Regions from separate parts of the Streptomyces sp. NPDC031100 genome, predicted to be linked through region 1. Evidence: riboswitches for the same ligand, from Rfam matches in the RefSeq annotation. Region 1 holds a riboswitch; each other region holds the start of a gene.
What was found. A riboswitch is a leader RNA that binds a small molecule or an ion and turns the genes downstream of it on or off. The one in region 1 is predicted to bind cyclic di-AMP.
Positions count from the first base shown of each region.

Region 2: another riboswitch for cyclic di-AMP. It lies ahead of ACZ5DS_RS32545 (C40 family peptidase); the one in region 1 lies ahead of ACZ5DS_RS31080 (C40 family peptidase).
Region 3: another riboswitch for cyclic di-AMP. It lies ahead of ACZ5DS_RS35900 (transglycosylase SLT domain-containing protein); the one in region 1 lies ahead of ACZ5DS_RS31080 (C40 family peptidase).

Region 1 covers NZ_JBVIGN010000012.1:234,078-239,438, reverse strand. The annotation lists gene ACZ5DS_RS31100 (LuxR C-terminal-related transcriptional regulator) at 1-25, shown strand, start outside; gene ACZ5DS_RS31095 (C40 family peptidase) at 47-1,111, opposite strand; gene ACZ5DS_RS31090 (hypothetical protein) at 1,533-1,886, shown strand; partial or broken gene ACZ5DS_RS31085 (tellurite resistance/C4-dicarboxylate transporter family protein) at 1,864-2,857, opposite strand; gene ACZ5DS_RS31080 (C40 family peptidase) at 2,930-3,949, opposite strand; cyclic di-AMP (ydaO/yuaA leader) riboswitch at 3,958-4,115, opposite strand; gene pcrA (DNA helicase PcrA) at 4,414-5,361, shown strand, end outside.
Region 2 covers NZ_JBVIGN010000013.1:194,018-199,378, forward strand. The annotation lists gene ACZ5DS_RS32520 (DUF397 domain-containing protein) at 1-5, opposite strand, end outside; gene ACZ5DS_RS32525 (helix-turn-helix domain-containing protein) at 15-875, opposite strand; gene ACZ5DS_RS32530 (ATP-binding protein) at 1,088-1,540, shown strand; partial or broken gene ACZ5DS_RS32535 (LysR family transcriptional regulator) at 1,647-2,617, opposite strand; gene ACZ5DS_RS32540 (LysE family translocator) at 2,701-3,318, shown strand; gene ACZ5DS_RS32545 (C40 family peptidase) at 3,383-3,856, opposite strand; cyclic di-AMP (ydaO/yuaA leader) riboswitch at 3,860-4,083, opposite strand; gene ACZ5DS_RS32550 (hypothetical protein) at 4,424-4,732, opposite strand; gene ACZ5DS_RS32555 (ATP-dependent Clp protease proteolytic subunit) at 4,740-5,361, opposite strand, start outside.
Region 3 covers NZ_JBVIGN010000016.1:138,796-144,156, reverse strand. The annotation lists gene ACZ5DS_RS35910 (LolA family protein) at 1-264, opposite strand, end outside; gene ACZ5DS_RS35905 (polyprenyl synthetase family protein) at 525-1,535, opposite strand; cyclic di-AMP (ydaO/yuaA leader) riboswitch at 2,076-2,259, shown strand; gene ACZ5DS_RS35900 (transglycosylase SLT domain-containing protein) at 2,263-2,742, shown strand; gene ACZ5DS_RS35895 (HAD family hydrolase) at 2,777-3,589, opposite strand; gene ACZ5DS_RS35890 (carboxymuconolactone decarboxylase family protein) at 3,654-4,115, opposite strand; gene ACZ5DS_RS35885 (FAD-dependent oxidoreductase) at 4,213-5,361, opposite strand, start outside.

The DNA.
Region 1 (5,361 bases):
GGCGACCGCCCGCCGCCTGGTCTGACCCCCTGCCCGGCGGCGCCCCTCAGACCACCCGGGTGGCCCCCGCGAACGGCATCTGGTCGAGGGGCGCCAGCCGGACCGGTGCCGACGGGTTCGGGGCGTGGATCATCTGGCCGTTGCCGACGTAGATGCCGACATGGCTGATGCCGGCGTAGAAGAACACCAGGTCACCGGGCTGGAGTTCGGAGCGCGAGACCCGCCGGCCCGCGTTGATCTGGGCATAGGTGGTGCGCGGCAGGGAGATGCCGGCGGAGCGGTAGGCGGCCTGCACCAGGCCCGAGCAGTCGAACGCGTCCGGGCCGGTCGCGCCCCACACATAGGGGCTGCCGAGCTTCTCGTAGGCGTAGGCGATGGCCGCCGCCGTACGGGAGTCGGGGGCGGCGACGGTCCCGGCCTGCTCCAGTGCCGCCCTGGCGTCCGAGGCCGACCGCGAGGCGCGGCCCGCAGCCGTGCCGTCGCCGGTGACCTCGGCCCGCTGCGGCGGAGTGAGCCGCGCCAGCAGCGCGCGCGCCTCGGCCAGTTTGCCGGTGATGGTCTTCTTCTGCTGCCTCAGCACCGCTTGCCGCGAGCGCAGCGACGTCACCTCGATGCGGGCGGCGCCGCGCAACTGCTCGATCTCCCGCAGCTGTTCGCGTACCCGCCCCACAGCCTCGGCCTGCCGCTCGCCGGCCCGCTCCGCGAACGCGGCCCCGTCCAGGTACCGGTCGGGGTCCTTGGACAGCGCCAGCTGCCAGGCGGGGTCGATCTCGCCCTCCCGGTACTGTGCCGCGGCCAGCGAACCCAGCGCTTCCCGCGCAGCGTTGAGCTTCTGCTGCTTGCGGGCGGTCTCGTCGCGCAGCGAGTTCAGCCGCCGCTGGGCGGTGTCCGCCTTCTCCTTCGCCCCGTTGTACGTCTCGGTGGCGGCCTCCGCCTCCTGGTAGAGCTTGTCCACCTTGGCCTTCACCTGTGCCGGGGTCAGCTGCGGCTCGGCGTTGCCCGTTCCCTCGAAGGCCGCCCCGGTGGCCGCGCCCGCCACGGCGAGGGTGAAGACCGTGCGGGCCGTGCTGCCCCCGAGCGAGCGCTGTCGGGGCTTGCGGTGCGCTGCCACCTGGACCGTCACGTCCTTCCGTGGGACTCGTGCCGACCGAGCGAGCGGTCGATGCGTCCGGCGGCGGTCCACACAGGGGGAACGGGCCGCCGCCGGACCTTTCTCGGCGGTGGTGGCCGGCGGCCGCCCCTGGCCCGGGCGGCGGTGGGGTGCCGGTCACCTGGGGGAGGACGCTATGCCCGTCCGTGACAGGGAGGTAACACGGAGTGCGGAACTGGTTTCGACAGATCGGGACGCGACCGTATGTGACCGGGTTTCCGGGCCGGAGGCGTCGCCTTCGCACAGCGTGGTGACCGATGCGCGCAATCCGGGACTCGCACGAGTCGAGTGGTGCTATGGGGCGCATATATGCAAGGTCCACGGATCCGGGGGCGGGCCCGGTGGAAGGAGCCTCGAGCGCCCTTCATTAGGCTCCGGACCCATGGACGTACTCATCCACCTTTTCGTCGGCCTGCACATCGTCGGCATCGCCGCGCTGCTCGGTGGTTTCCTCACCCAGATGAAGGCGATGGGCCAGGGCACGGCCCGTTTCGTCCCCGGGATGCTGCACGGAGCGCTGACCATGCTGGTCACCGGCGTGGTCCTGGTGGGCCTCAACCAGGCCGACGACCACCACGTCAACACCATCAAGATCGGTCTGAAGCTGGCCCTGCTGATCGTGATCCTCGGGCTGGTCTACGTCAAGCGCGACGAGGAGAAGGTGGACAAGGGCGTCTTCGGACTGGTCGGCCTGCTGACCACGGCGAACATCTTCATCGCCGTGCTGTGGACCTGAGCCTCAGCGCCCCCCGCCGATCTCGGCACGGGCTGCGAGGGCCGCGCCGGCCGCGACCGCCAGCCACACCGCCAGCGCCATCCACACCAGCACCCGCCCCGGCCCGTTCAACCACCCGATGCCCACCGCGGCCGCGACCGACAGCGTGGCCGCCCCGGTCATCCCCATCGGGAACACCGTCGCCCACCGCCGCGTGTCGTAACGCAGCCGCGGCCGGGCCGCCTCGGCGGCCAGCAGGACCACGTACACGGCCAGATCCAGGATGAGCAGTGCGACCGTCACGTTGCGCAGCACACCCCGGTCGTCGTCGTTCCACAGGTACAGCCGCGCACTGTCCGCGGCGAGCAGCTTCGCCCCGGCCAGCGCCGAGATGGCGAGCGCCCCGCCCGCGATCCACTGGTCCCCGGCCCCCTCGAACACCTGCCGCCGATCGAAGTGCTGCAGGGCGAGGACGTAGAGCACCAGGCCCAGCCAGAACAGCACCAGCGCGGCACGCGCGAGCCATGCCGTCGTCTCGGCCGCGGCCAGCGTGGCCGCCAGCACCGCCGGCCCCTGTGTGGCCACACAACACAGGAACACCGCTCCTGGCATGCGCCGCGTCCAGTGCCGTACGACGAGGACCAGCAGCACCGGCCACAGCACCACCGCCACCGCCAGCAACCCTCGGCCGGCGTCTGCCGGCCGAGCGCCGAGAACCGGGTGCCGAGCACCGCCGTGGCGGCGACGGCGGTGAGCGCGCCCGGACTCTCCGCCTCGGCCACCCACCGCTGCCGCCGCACCAGCAGCCGTACGAGGAAGTCGACGGCCAGCGCCACCCAGGCCACGCAGGCCAGCCACAGGAAGACCCGGGACAGCGTCTCGGCGCCCGTCAGATGCAGGCCCACCGAGACGATGCCGGTCGCCATGACGGCGGCCCCCGCCGCCGGCGGACGCTCCGCCCACCACGCACGCAGACCTGAGATGCCGGGCATGCGCCCGATGCTAAGGAGCCTCGCGGGCCCGGCGAGGAGGGCACGCGCGCGTGGGGCTCGAAAAGACGACGGTCAGGCCGGGCGCACCACGCTGTGAATGATCGATTCGCCCCCGTGGAAGACGGACTCCTCGCGGATGTACGCACCGGGCTGCGGGGCGTGGATCATCATCCCGTTGCCCGTGCAGAGGCCGACATGGCTGCGGTCCTCGTGGAAGAAGACCAGGTCACCAGGGTGTGCGTCGGCGAGGGCGACCGGGGTGCCCGCGTCGGCCTGGTCGCGCGCGGCGCGCGGGAGGGTGACACCGGCGGCCTTCCAGGCGGCCTGGGTGAGGCCGGAGCAGTCGTAGGAGCCGGGGCCGCTGGCCCCGTTCACGTACGGCTTGCCGATCTGGGCGCGGGCGAAGGAGATCGCCTTCTCGGCCTTGGTGGCCTGCGCGCCGGAGGACCCGTACGACCGCGGGTCGGCCTCCGCAGGCTTCCGGTGCTTCGGCGCGGTCGGCCGTGCCTGCTCCCCGGCCGTCAGCCGGGACAGCAGCTCGCGGGCGGAGGCGAGCTTCTTCTGGACGACGGCCTTGGCGCTCTTCGGGTCACGCGGCGACGGGGCCGGGGTCTCGGCCGGCGCTTGCGGGCTCCAGAGAGCCGGAGCCTCCACGCCCGTGGCGGCCGCCGCATCCATGGTCCTGTCGGCCGGCGCCTCCACGCCCCTGGCGGTCTGCTGCCGCTTCTTCACGGTCGAGGCCAGCCGGTCCATCAGCCGGTTCTGGTCGAAGTAGCCCGGCGCACGCTCCGTCTCCTCCCGCTGTGCGTCCGCCAGCAGGGTCTTCGCGCGCAGGGCTTCCAGCCGCCCCTGCTGCCGCCCGGCCCGCTCCGTGGCCTCCTCGGACCGCTCGGTCGCCGAGTCCGCCCGGCGGTACAGCTCGTCGATCTTCTTCTCGATCTCCTCCACGCTCGGCCTGCCGTCGTGGACGGGGGCGGCCTCGGCCGTCTGGGACAGCACGGCCACGGAGGTGAAGGCGGCGGTGGCGAGGGCGGGCGTGCGCAGGCCCGGTCCGAGGGTGGTGCCGGGGCGCGGCTTGCGGTGCGACGCCAAAGGAGGCGACTCCTTCCAATGTGCCGCCTACCGGGTTAGCTGTCGGGTTCGGGCGGGTGGTTCGGAAGGGTTGCCCTACGGCGTCGTCCCGGGCGGGAGTCGGCCGATTCACCCCAGGATCGGTGGGTCCCCGGCTCCGGCTGCCAGATAAGGGCGCACCGGACTCGGCGGAGGCCGCGGCGCTCGGCGACGTTCGCCGGAAGGGGGTCGTGCGGCCTGACGGCAACCTAGCCAACTCGTGTGACTCCTGTGAAGGTTGGTGTGCCATATGTCCGATACATTTCCGTGACCTGAGGCCGTTTTCATACGGGCGTGACAAGGCGCTTCCGCAGCGTGAGGGCCCGATCGACCTGGAGCGGCGCGCTGATCGACTCCCCGTGCTGTGTCCGATTGCGGGCGCCCGCGGGGCCGTGTTCCCGGGACGGCGACCGGTTGTCGGTGCGGCGCCCTAGACTCGGAGAGCGATGAGCAGCCTCTTTGACGACAGCTTCCTGGCGGACCTCCAGGCCCCTCGCGGGCACGAGGAGGAACCCCCGCCGCCGCCCGAGGACGATCACGCTCCGGAGCCGCTTCCGGACGATCTGTTCGGCGGGAAGTTCGACGCGCCGCCGGACCGGGACGCGTACTACCGCGACGGCGCCCCCCGCCCCGCGATCGACGCGGCAGCGCTCCTGGAGGGGCTGAACGAGAACCAGCGCGCGGCGGTCGTCCACGCCGGCTCACCGCTGCTCATCGTGGCCGGCGCCGGCTCCGGCAAGACCCGCGTGCTCACCCACCGCATCGCCCACCTCCTGGCCGAGCGGAACGCGCACCCGGGCCAGATCCTCGCGATCACCTTCACCAACAAGGCCGCGGGCGAGATGAAGGAGCGCGTCGAGCAGCTCGTCGGCCCGCGCGCGAACGCGATGTGGGTGATGACCTTCCACAGCGCGTGCGTACGGATCCTGCGGCGCGAGTCGAAGAAGCTCGGCTTCACCTCCTCGTTCTCCATCTACGACGCCGCCGACAGCAAGCGCCTGATGGCCCTGGTCTGCCGCGACCTGGACCTCGACCCCAAGCGCTTCCCGCCCAAGTCCTTCAGCGCCAAGATCAGCAACCTCAAGAACGAGCTGATCGACGAGGAGGACTTCGCCGCCCAGGCCGCCGACGGCTTCGAGAAGACCCTCGCCCAGGCCTACGCGCTCTACCAGTCGCGGCTGCGCGAGGCCAACGCGCTCGACTTCGACGACCTGATCATGACGACGGTCAACCTGCTGCGCGCCTTCCCGGACGTCGCCGAGCACTACCGCCGCCGCTTCCGGCACGTCCTGGTGGACGAGTACCAGGACACCAACCACGCCCAGTACGCGCTGGTGCGCGAGCTGGTCGGCACCGGCGAACACGATGAGGACGTACCGCCCACCGAGGCCGAC
Region 2 (5,361 bases), on a different contig from region 1:
GACATGGTGCCTCCTTATGCGCCGTCACCTATCCCGGCGATGAAATCCACCGAGTCCTCCGGGGAAAGGGCGTGGCTCTGAAGGGTGTTGAAGGCCTCCAGGTAAGCCTTGAGGTCTTCTTTCCGTTCCAGGTAGAGGCTACTCGTCAACTGGTCGAGAACAACCACATCCAGATCAGAAGTGCTCGGAAATGAGAAGATAACGAAAGGCCCGGTGAGGCCGACATGCGCCCCCGTGGCGAACGGCAGTACCTGGAGGCGGACTTGGGGCAGACGGGCGGCCTCGATCAGTCGCTCCAGCTGCCGCGCCATCACCTCGGGCCCGCCGATCTCGCGCCGCAGCACCGCCTCGTCCAGTACCGCGCTCAGCTCCAGCGGCGGGTCGGAGCGCAGCACGTCCTGCCTGGCCAGCCGCACCTCCACCAGCGCGTCCAGGCGCTCCTCGTCCACCCCCTCCACGGCCGCCCGGGTCACGGCGCGGGCGTACTCGGGCGTCTGCAGCAGCCCGGGGATCACGGTGGTCTCCAGGGTGCGCATCCCGCTGGCCTGTGACTCCAGGCTGATGAAATCCCGGTAGGTGGGCGGCAGGATTCCGCGATAGGCGTGCCACCACCGGCTGCGTCCGCCGGCCTCCTCGGACCCCGCCAACATCAGCAGCAACTCACGCAGTTGGCCGTCGCGCACCCCGTAGGCGTCGAGGAGTAACCGTACATCGGCCGGTTTCACCCCACTGGCGCCGGTCTCGATGCGGCTGACCTTCGACTGGTGCCAGCCCACGAGACGGGCCGCCTCACCGCTCGTGAGCCCCGAATCGGTACGCAGCGCGCGCAGTTCGGCGCCCAGTTTGCGGCGCCGCACCGCGGGACCGTTCTGCATGGGTACTCCCTACTCCTTCCAGGCCGCCCAAATACGGTCTCGCGTCGCAGAGTTCACCGCTTTGAGCGACAGATATATGCATATCTCGGTGGATCGCTCCCCTGACCGGCCCGGTGATGGCAGTCTGGCGGCGAATGCACCAGTCCGGGACCGTACTCGAACCATCCGCTCCTCGTCGGACTGCGGTCCCGTGGGAAAGGGACGACGTCGCCATGGCAGACCATTTGGAAGCATCCGTCACTCTGCCGAGCGATCCCGCCTCGGTCTCCGCCGCTCGCTCCTACGTGGTGGGAACCCTTGCGGAGTGGGGCCTGCCGTCGGACACCGAAGTGGCCGACACCGTACGGCTGATCGTCTCCGAACTCGCCACCAACGCCGTACAGCACACCTTCGGGCAGTCACCCACGTTCACGGTCGACATCGCGCTGCACCATGACGAACACCTGCGCATCGGCGTCACGGACAGCCATCCGCGCTTTCCGAAGAGACTGCCCGCGGCCGTCCAGCAGGACAACGGCCGCGGCCTGGTCATCATCCGCTGGCTCACCGCCGAGTGCGGCGGCAGGCTCCGCATCCGCCCCACCCGCGAAGGCGGCAAGACGGTCTCCATCGAACTCCCCTGGACCATCCCGGCCGAACCGATCCCGGCGGGCCAGGAGCCCTGACCCGCCTCCCTGGACGCCGTGTCCCCGTCAGGCACGTGCACGGCTCCGACGCGGTCTTCTTCGCCATCGAGGCAGCGTAGCCAAGCCCACCCGGCCGGGCGACGGACTACAGGGACGGGCGCTGACGCAGCGGTGTCTGCTGGGCGCGGCCGAACGCGCCGTGCAGCAGGGCCCGGAAGGCCTCCGCCGCCGGAGCGACCTCGTCGGCCCGGTAGGCGACCGAGATCGTGCGGCTCAGACGCCCCGCCTCCAGCGGCCGCACCCCGACCGGAGTGACCGCGGTCCACGCCACCATCTCCGGTACGACAGCCACCCCGAGCCCGGCGCTGACCAGCGCGCACACCACGGCGTACCCGGGGGTCGGCACCAGGAGCGCAGCGGTGGCGCCCGCCTCGGCGAGCAGCGCCTCCACCTCCCGCCGCGCCGGATGATGCGGCGCCATGCTGATCAGCGGCTGCCCGGCCAGCTGCTCCAGCGGCAGCCGCGACGAGGCACTGCTCAGGGCGTGCCCCGGGGCCGTCACCAGCACCAGTTCCTCCACCAGGACCGGCTCCAGCGCGACCGAGGCCGGCACCGGGGCGGCCTCGCCCGGGTGATAGGCGTGGGTCAGCGCCAGGTCCACCTCACCGGCCGCCACCGCGAGGACCCCGGCCGGCGGGTCGTAGTCGGCGACCGACAGCTCGACATCCGGATGCGCCCGGCGGAATGCGCTCAGCGCCGGCGGCAGCAGATGGACGCCTGCGGTCGGGAAGGTGCCGAGCCGCAGCACTCCGCCCGACAGACCGGTCAGCCGCGCCAGTTCGTGCCGGGCCTGCTCCAGCTCGTCCAGCACCCTCCCCCACTGCCTTAAAGGCGTGGGAGGTACCCCCAGGCCCGCGTCACCAGCACCTGGCCCGCCTCGGTCAGCCGGGCCCCGCGGTGATGCCGTACCAGCAGCGTCGTGCCCGCCTCCCGCTCCAGCTTCGCCAGCTGCTGGGAGAGGGCGGGCGGCGTGTAGCCGAGCTGGTCGGCGGCCCGCGTGATGGAGCCCGCCTCCGCTACGGCGACCAGCGCGGCCAGCCGGGTGGGGTCGTACATGGTGCCAGCCTAAAGCACTGCTTAAGGCTCGCCTTTCTGATTCGAAATACCTGCTGAAGGCTCTCTGCAGGCACGCTGGCCCCATGGACGGACAGCTCATCGCCTTCACCGGGATCGCCGCCGGACTCGTCGCCATGCCGGGCGCCGACTTCACGGTGGTCGTACGCAACGCCCTGGTCTCCCGCCGGGCCGGCGCGGTCTGCGGACTGGGTATCGCGGGCGGCCTGCTGGTGCACACCACACTTGCGGTGGCCGGGGTCGCGGCCGTGCTGGTCGCCGTACCCGCGCTCTTCCGCGCGCTGCAACTGCTGGGCGGCGCCTATGTGCTGCAGCTCGGTGTGCGGACCCTGTGGTCGCTGCGGCGGCCCGCCGCCGGTACCGACGAGACGGCGCCGTCGGCCGGGCACCCGCTCCGGCAGGGCTTCGTCACCAACGTCCTCAACCCGAAGGCCTCGCTGACCTTCCTCAGCCTGCTGCCCCAGTTCGTGCCGTCCGGCGGTTCCGCTCTGCCCAGGACGCTGCTGCTCGCGCTGATCGTCTGCGCGCTGGCGCTGGCGTGGTTCCAGGTGGTCGCCCTGCTGGTGGACCGGCTCGGCCGGTGGCTGCGCCGGCCCCGGGCCGCCCGCATGCTGCAGACGGGCACCGGGGTGGCGCTGACGGCGCTCGGAGCGGCCCTGCTGCTGGAGCCGCTCCTGACCTGAGAGCCTGTCTCTGAACCCCCGTCGGGGCGCAGGCGGGGGTTCAGAGACAGGCTCTGAACCGGTGTCAGCTGACCCGGCCGTACCAGACGCTCCTGCTCCAGATCTTCTCCAGCCGCACCACGGACCCGGTCTTCGGGGCGTGCCAGATCTTGCCCTTACCGGCGTAGATGCCGACGTGGTAGACGCTGGAACCCGAGTGGAAGAACACCAGGTCGCCGGCCTTGCGGTTCCTGGCCGAGATGTGGTGCGTCTTGTTGTACTGCTGGGCGGCCGTACGCGGCAGCTTCTTGCCCGCCTTCTTGAACGAGTAGAGCGTCAGCCCCGAGCAGTCGAACCTGCGCGGCCCGGTGGCCCCCCACGCGTACGGGGCGCCCTTCTTGGAGGCCGCGATCTGGAGTGCTTTCGTCGCCAGAGTGGCGGCCGAGGCCTCGTTGGCGAGGCCCGGGACCGCGATCGAGCCGCCCACGGCGGCAAGGGTGAGAGCCGAGGCCGTACCGGCCCGGGCCATGAGCGACGGGACACGATTGAGCGCAGTCATGCGCAACCCTTCGTCAGCCGCCTGTGAAGGATGACCTGTCGGATTCGGGCTGGCGAAGTTGCCCGGCCGCGTTGCCGCGGCTTCACCCCAAGGGCTGCTCGGCACGACCGCCCGTCTGCGACGAACGTCCGTCCCGGCGACCCGTCTTGCTTGGGTCCTCCACTCCTGCCGATCCACTCCTGTCGACCGGTCATCCGGGCGGCGGCAGGATTCGGCGTCCGCCCGGACCGCCCCGCCGTTGTGGCGGGGGCTTGTCGTCAGACACGGATCTTGACTCACAGCGGTCGGAAAATCCCAACGGAATCGGGAGTTTGTGGCGTTACTCACCACTCGCCCGTTCGGGTGGACACTGCTCTGTTCGAGTCGCCGTCAGATCCCGTACGTAGCCCCCGACCTGCGGTGGAGCAGGTCTGCGGAGAGCCCGGAACCCGTGTGCTGCGCAAGTCGGGAGGCCTCGAAAGAAATCTGAAGATACGTCGGCCGGGGGTAGGCCATTCGTGCGGTTTCCCGTCCGGCTCGGACGGCACGTCGACATGCGGGCCCCGCCGGGCCGGACGCGCGTCCGGATCAGCCGACGCAGTCCGGCGGGAGCACGACGCGAGCAGTGCGGCGCTCTCCGTCGAGCACCCTCAACGCCCGTGCCAGCGTGTCCCCGTGCAGCTCCGATTCGCCCCGTCGGTGCATGAGGGCGAGCGCGTCGCGCAGTTCGGCCGCCTTGCGCACCAGGGCCTGCGCCGCGCGCAGCCCACGATAGGTGTCCCCGGTCTGCGCCGGGTTGATCCGGCCCAGCAGGTCGACCGCCTCCAGGTAACGGTCGATCAACTCGCCCTCGGCACAGGTCAGTGCGGGCAGCGGAGGAAGCTCGGGTGGCAGCACCGACTCCTCACCCCGCGTACGTGCCGGGGGTAGCCCTACGGCTCGGAAGGACGCCGTCCACCAGGCCGTACGCCAGTGCGCCCGGCGCGTCCAGCACCAGGTCCCGCTCCAGGTCCCGGGCGACCTGCCCGGCGTCGCGCCCGGTGTGCCGGACGAGCATCTCCTCCATCAGCGTGCGCATCCGGGTCAACTCCTCGGCCTGGATGAGGAGGTCGCTCGGCTGCCCCTGCGCCGGCTCCGGCAGCGAGGGCTGCCGCAGCACAACACGCGCGCCGGGCAGGATGAACCGCCTGCCCGGCGTCCCGGCCGCGAGCAGTACCGCGGCGGCCGAGGCCGCCTGGCCGAGGCAATAGGTCTCCACATCGCAACTGACGTACCGCATCGTGTCGTAGACCGCCGTCATCGCACCGAACGAGCCGCCCGGGCAGTTGAGGTACAGCGTGATGACCTGGTCCGGGGCGGTGTGTTCGAGCTGCATGAACTGTGTGATCACATCGGTCGCCGCCGTGTCGTCGAGCGGTGTCCCGAGGAAGACGATCCGGTTCTCGAACAGCTTCGAGTAGGGATCCAGTGTGCGGTGGCCCGTGCTCGTGCGTTCGGAGAACTCGGGCAGGACGTGGCGGGCGGAC
Region 3 (5,361 bases), on a different contig from region 1:
CAGGCCGAGGTCGGTGCTGACCTTCACGGTGCCGGACAGCTGCTGCACGTCCGACTTGGCGATCTTCTCGATGAGCTGCTGTGCGGTGATCTTCGGCAGGTCGGGGTCACCGGAGTTTGCGAGCGCCGGGACCAGCCCGATCGTGGCCGCCGCCACCCCCACCACCGCAACCGGGACCACGTACCGGGCGGCCTTGCGGCGTCCGGTGGGCAGGTCCTCGCCCTGTGCCGCGCCCGCTGCGTCGTCGGATTCGTACGGTGCCATCTGTGCCTTACCTCCGTCGTCGGCGGCGGCTGTCCCCCACACTGGTCCACCTGAGCCGCCATTCTCACCCGAATCGGTGAGGAGTGGTGATTTCCGTGGTCTCCATCTGACCAAATCGGCCGTGAGGAAGCGTCAGCCCACGGAGCCAACTCCGTGTACGCCTGGGGTATGACACGAGAGGGCGGTACCTCCCCCGACCCGTAGGGGTCGGGCGGGAGACACCGCCCTCAAGGCAGGTGCACAGATGACCGGGGCCGGTCCTAGCCGGCCCGGTGCACCACTGCGTCACACAGTTCGAGCAGCGCCGCCTTGGCGTCGCACTCCGGCAGCGGGGCCAGCGCGGACCGTGCCTCCTCCGCGTACCGGACGGTGTCCCGGCGGGCCTGCTCCAGCGCGGGGTGCGCGCGCAGCGCGGTCAGCGCCTCGGCGTGCCGCGTGTCGTCGCTGAGGTCGGAGTCCAGCAGCTCGCACAGCGCGAGGTCCTCCGCCAGGCCGAGGCGGGCGGCCCGCTCGCGCAGCCGGAGCACGGGCAGCGTCGGGATGCCCTCGCGCAGGTCGGTCCCCGGGGTCTTGCCGGACTCGTGCGAGTCGGAGGCGATGTCCAGCACGTCGTCCGCGAGCTGGAAGGCGACCCCGAGCCGCTCGCCGTACTGGGTGAGCACGTCGACGACCGTCTCGTCGGCGCCGGACATCATCGCGCCGAACCGGCAGGAGACGGCCACCAGGGAGCCCGTCTTGCCGCCGAGCACGTCCAGGTAGTGCTCGACCGGATCGCGGCCGTCCGAGGGACCCGCGGTCTCCAGGATCTGCCCGGTGACCAGCCGCTCGAACGCGAGGGCCTGCACCCGGACCGCCTCGGGGCCGAGGTCGGCGAGGATCTGGGAGGCGCGGGCGAAGAGGAAGTCGCCGGTGAGGACCGCGACCGAGTTGCCCCAGCGGGTGTTGGCGCTGTCCACGCCGCGCCGCACGGACGCCTCGTCCATGACGTCGTCGTGGTACAACGTGGCCAGATGGGTCAGCTCCACGACGACGGCCGACGGCACGACGCCCGGCGCGTACGGGTCGCCGAACTGCGCCGCGAGCATCACGAGCAGCGGACGGAACCGCTTCCCGCCGGCCCGTACGAGGTGCTGCGCGGCCTCCGTGATGAACGGGACCTCGCTCTTGGTGGCTTCGAGCAAGCCTTCCTCGACAGCCGCCAATCCGGCCTGGACATCGGCTTCCAGAGCCTGGTCCCGCACGCTCAGCCCGAACGGCCCGACGACGGTCACGAGGGGTCTCCTGTCTGCTGGTGTCTGTTGGCGATTACACGGTTTGTCGATAGGTCGCTGCCATCACTCAAGTCAGCGTATCCGGTCCTGTTTCGATCACCGATAGCGCCCACCGGTCCAGCCCGGGCGGTATCGGATCGCGGCCGGTATGTTTTTGATCATCTGATAAGGACGGACATCTATTCATTAACAGGGTCTCGTCCGTTTTGTCGCGAACTGGGTGGGCGAGTCGAGTACTCCTTTTGCGCCACGAGCAGCAAAACCCCCTGAATCCACCTAATCCCTCATGTCTGATTTGATACGCTTTGACATTTCGTGAATTGGGTCACGCGCACCCTGCATCCGGCCAATCGCGCCACCACCCGTCTCCCCTTGCCGCATCGGCCAGTTGAGTGTTGGCAACCGCAAAGGATCAAGCACCCCATTCGGCGCAGATCAAGGTCAACGGGCTCTTTATGTGCATCAGATACTTGTTCCGGACATGTGCTCTCGCATAGCTTCCGGGCCAGTCAGGCGAACGCCGAATCCTGCCGCGCCTGACCCAACCCATCGACGAACTCATTCGTACGGCAGGAGCGGGGGACCCAGGTAAGTCGCCGGACCGGACGGCACGCGTCGCACCGGAACGGCTAGGGGTGAAGCCGTGCCTCCTTCCGGAGGCACGGCCGGGCACCTCCCCGCCCGAACCCGACAGCTCACCTCGCAGGCGACGGAGAGGAACGTCCCCATGCCTGCTGCCGCTCAGCCCCGCCGCACCCGCCTCGTCCGCAAGCTCGCCGTCATCGGCACCGGCGCCGCCGTACTCGCCCTTCCGCTCGTCGGCGCCACGAGCGCCTCCGCGGCCACCCCGACGGCCACCACGCCGTCCACCACGCTCGCCGGATACCCGAACAACCTCGACGGCTGGATCCGCGAGTCGCTCGCGATCATGGCCGAGAAGAAGATCCCGGGGTCGTACAACGGCATCTACCGCAACATCATCCGCGAGTCGTCGGGCAACCCGCAGGCCATCAACCTCTGGGACTCCAACGCGGCCAAGGGCATCCCGTCCAAGGGCCTCCTCCAGGTCATCGACCCGACGTTCAACGCCTACCACGTGGCCGGAACGTCCTTCGACATCTACGACCCGGTCGCGAACATCACGGCCGCCTGCAACTACGCGGCCGCGCGCTACGGGTCGATCGACAACGTCTTCGGCGCCTACTGACCGGCGCCCACGGCAGGCCCTACTGATATCCCGGTCAGTCGGTCGGGAACAGTCTTTCGAGGACGACGGCGATGCCGTCGTCCTCGTTCGACAGGGTGATCTCATCGGCCACGGCCTTGAGTTCGGGGTGGGCGCCGGCCATCGCCACACCGCGTCCGGCCCAGTCGAACATGGGGATGTCGTTGGGCATGTCCCCGAAGGCGAGGGCCCGTTCGGCCGGGATCCCCAGGTACTCGGCCGCCAGCGCCAGCCCCGTCGCCTTGGTGACGCCGCACGGCTGGAGCTCCACGGTCCCCGGACCGGACATCGTGACCGTCGCCAGCGAGCCCACGGCCGAGCGGGCGATCGCCGCCAACTCGTCGTCGGACAGCGTGTGGTGGCGCAGCAGTACCTTGCTGATGGGCGCGCACCACAGGTCGTCGCGCCGGCCGACCCGCACGGCGGGCAGGGTGGGGTGCGGCATCAGATATCCCGGTTCGATCAGCGTGAGCCCGTCCACGCCGTCCTGGTCCACGGCCGCGTAGACCTGCCCCACCTCGGCCTCGATCTTGCCGAGCGCGGTCTCGGCCAGTTCCCGGTCCAGCCGCACCGACCACAGCAGGCGGTCGGCGCCGGCGTCGTAGACCTGCGCGCCCTGCCCGCACACCGCGAGCCCCGTACACCCGAGGCCGTCCAGGAGGGGCCGCACCCGGGGAGCCGGGCGGCCCGTCACCACCAGGTGCCGTGCGCCGGCGCTCGCCACCCGCTCGAGCGCGGCGAGCGACCGGTCGGAGACGGTGTCGTCGCCGCGCAGCAGCGTCCCGTCCAGGTCGGTGGCGATCAGTGCATATGCGGGGGGTGCGGCCATGATCAGAGAATACGGACCGCGCGCCCCGCCGACTCGCCCTGATCTTCCCGGACTTGTGTGCTCCTCAGCCCCAAGTGGTGCCCGCGGGCTCCTTGATGGTGGTGTTGATGCGGTTGAACAGGTTGGTGAGCGAGATCGTGAGGATCAGCGCGGAGAGCTGCTTGTCGTCGAAGTGGTCGGCCACCTCGTCCCACAGCTCGTCCGGCACCGACTCCTCGGAGCGGTCCGCGAGCCGGGTGACGCGCTCGGTCAGCCGCAGCGCCACGCGCTCGGCCTCGGTGAAGAAGGGCGCCTCGCGCCAGGCGGCGACCGTGGCGATCCGCTCCTCGCTCGCGCCGGCCTTGCGCAGGTTCGCCGTGTGAGCGTGCACGCACGCGCTGCACCCGTTGATCTGGCTGGCGCGCAGCCCGACGATCTCCGAGAGCTCCGGCGGCAGACCGCCCTCGCCGATTGCCTGGAAGAGGCTGCCGATCCCCTTCATCGCGCTCGGAAGGACCTGCGCCGGATTGGCCGTCCGTGCCTGCATGGTGCTGCCTCCTGTGGGTCAGTGCTGCTCGCGGGGTTGCTTTCACCGCACTGACGGAGCGGAGGCGGACGGTGTGACAGACCGGCGCGACGATCTTTCAGCCGTGGGCCGCCGCCAGGTGCCTGGCCAGCCGTGGCGAGGCGAACTCCGTGCCGCAGACGAAACGCATCACCGGGCCGAACGAGGACGCCGCCGGGAGGCCGGTGAAGTACAGGCCGGGGACCGAGGAGACGCACCCGGCACCGAGCCGGGGCGCGCCCCGGCTCACCGCGAGCCGGGTGCGCAGCTCGTGGCCGAGGAAGTCCATGGCCGCGATGTTCACGCGGTAGCCGGTGGCGGCGATGACGTGGTCCGCGGCGAGCCGCTCGGTGCGGCCGCCATGGCCGCGGACGGTGAGGACCGGGCTGCCGTCCGGCGCCTCGGCGCCCGTCACCCGCTCGACCTCCTGGACCTGGACCATGCCCTCGAAGCGGTCGCGCAGCCACCAGGCGCCGAGCGGGCCGAGGACCCGGCGGACCAGGTAGTGGCGGGTGCGGGCGGGCAGGAAGCGGTACGGATGGGGGTAGTAGCTGAGGGCCCACAGGGACCAGGCGCGGCCGAAGGGCGACTCTGGGCGCAGCCTCGGCTGGTTCCAGGGCGGGGCGCCGAAGGCGACCCGGCCGCGGCCGCGCGAGACCACGCGCACCCGGGCGCCGGCCTCGGCCGCGAGGGCCGCCGTCTCCAGCGCGGACTGGCCGGCGCCGACGACGATCAGCTCCCTGCCGGCGAAGCGGGTGAGGTCGTGGTGCTGGGAGCTGTGGGAGACCGGGCCCGTGGGCGCCGGACCGTCGGCCGCCGCTGCCGCCAGCTCCGCGGGGAGGTGGGCCAGCCCGGACAGGCCGGTGGCGACCACGACCGCGCGAGCGGTGAACAGCTCCCCCGAGTCCAGCTTGAGTTCGAACCCGCCGCTCTCGTCGCGGTCGACGGAGACGACCCTGACCTGCTCCAGGTCGGGCAGCAGCTTGTGCTGGAACCACTCGCCGTAGGCGACGAACGTCTCCACCGGGATGATGTCCTCGTCCGTCACCAGCCGGCGGATGCCCGCCGCGTCGCAGTAGTCGGCGAGGGTGTGGCCGGGCTGCGGGCAGTCGAGGTTGGACGCGGCGGGGGTCGACTTCAGGAGCATGCCCTCGGGCATGTGGTCGCGCCAGCTGACCATCGGGTCGCCGAAGACACGGACGGGGATGCCGCGCGCCCGCAGATGGGC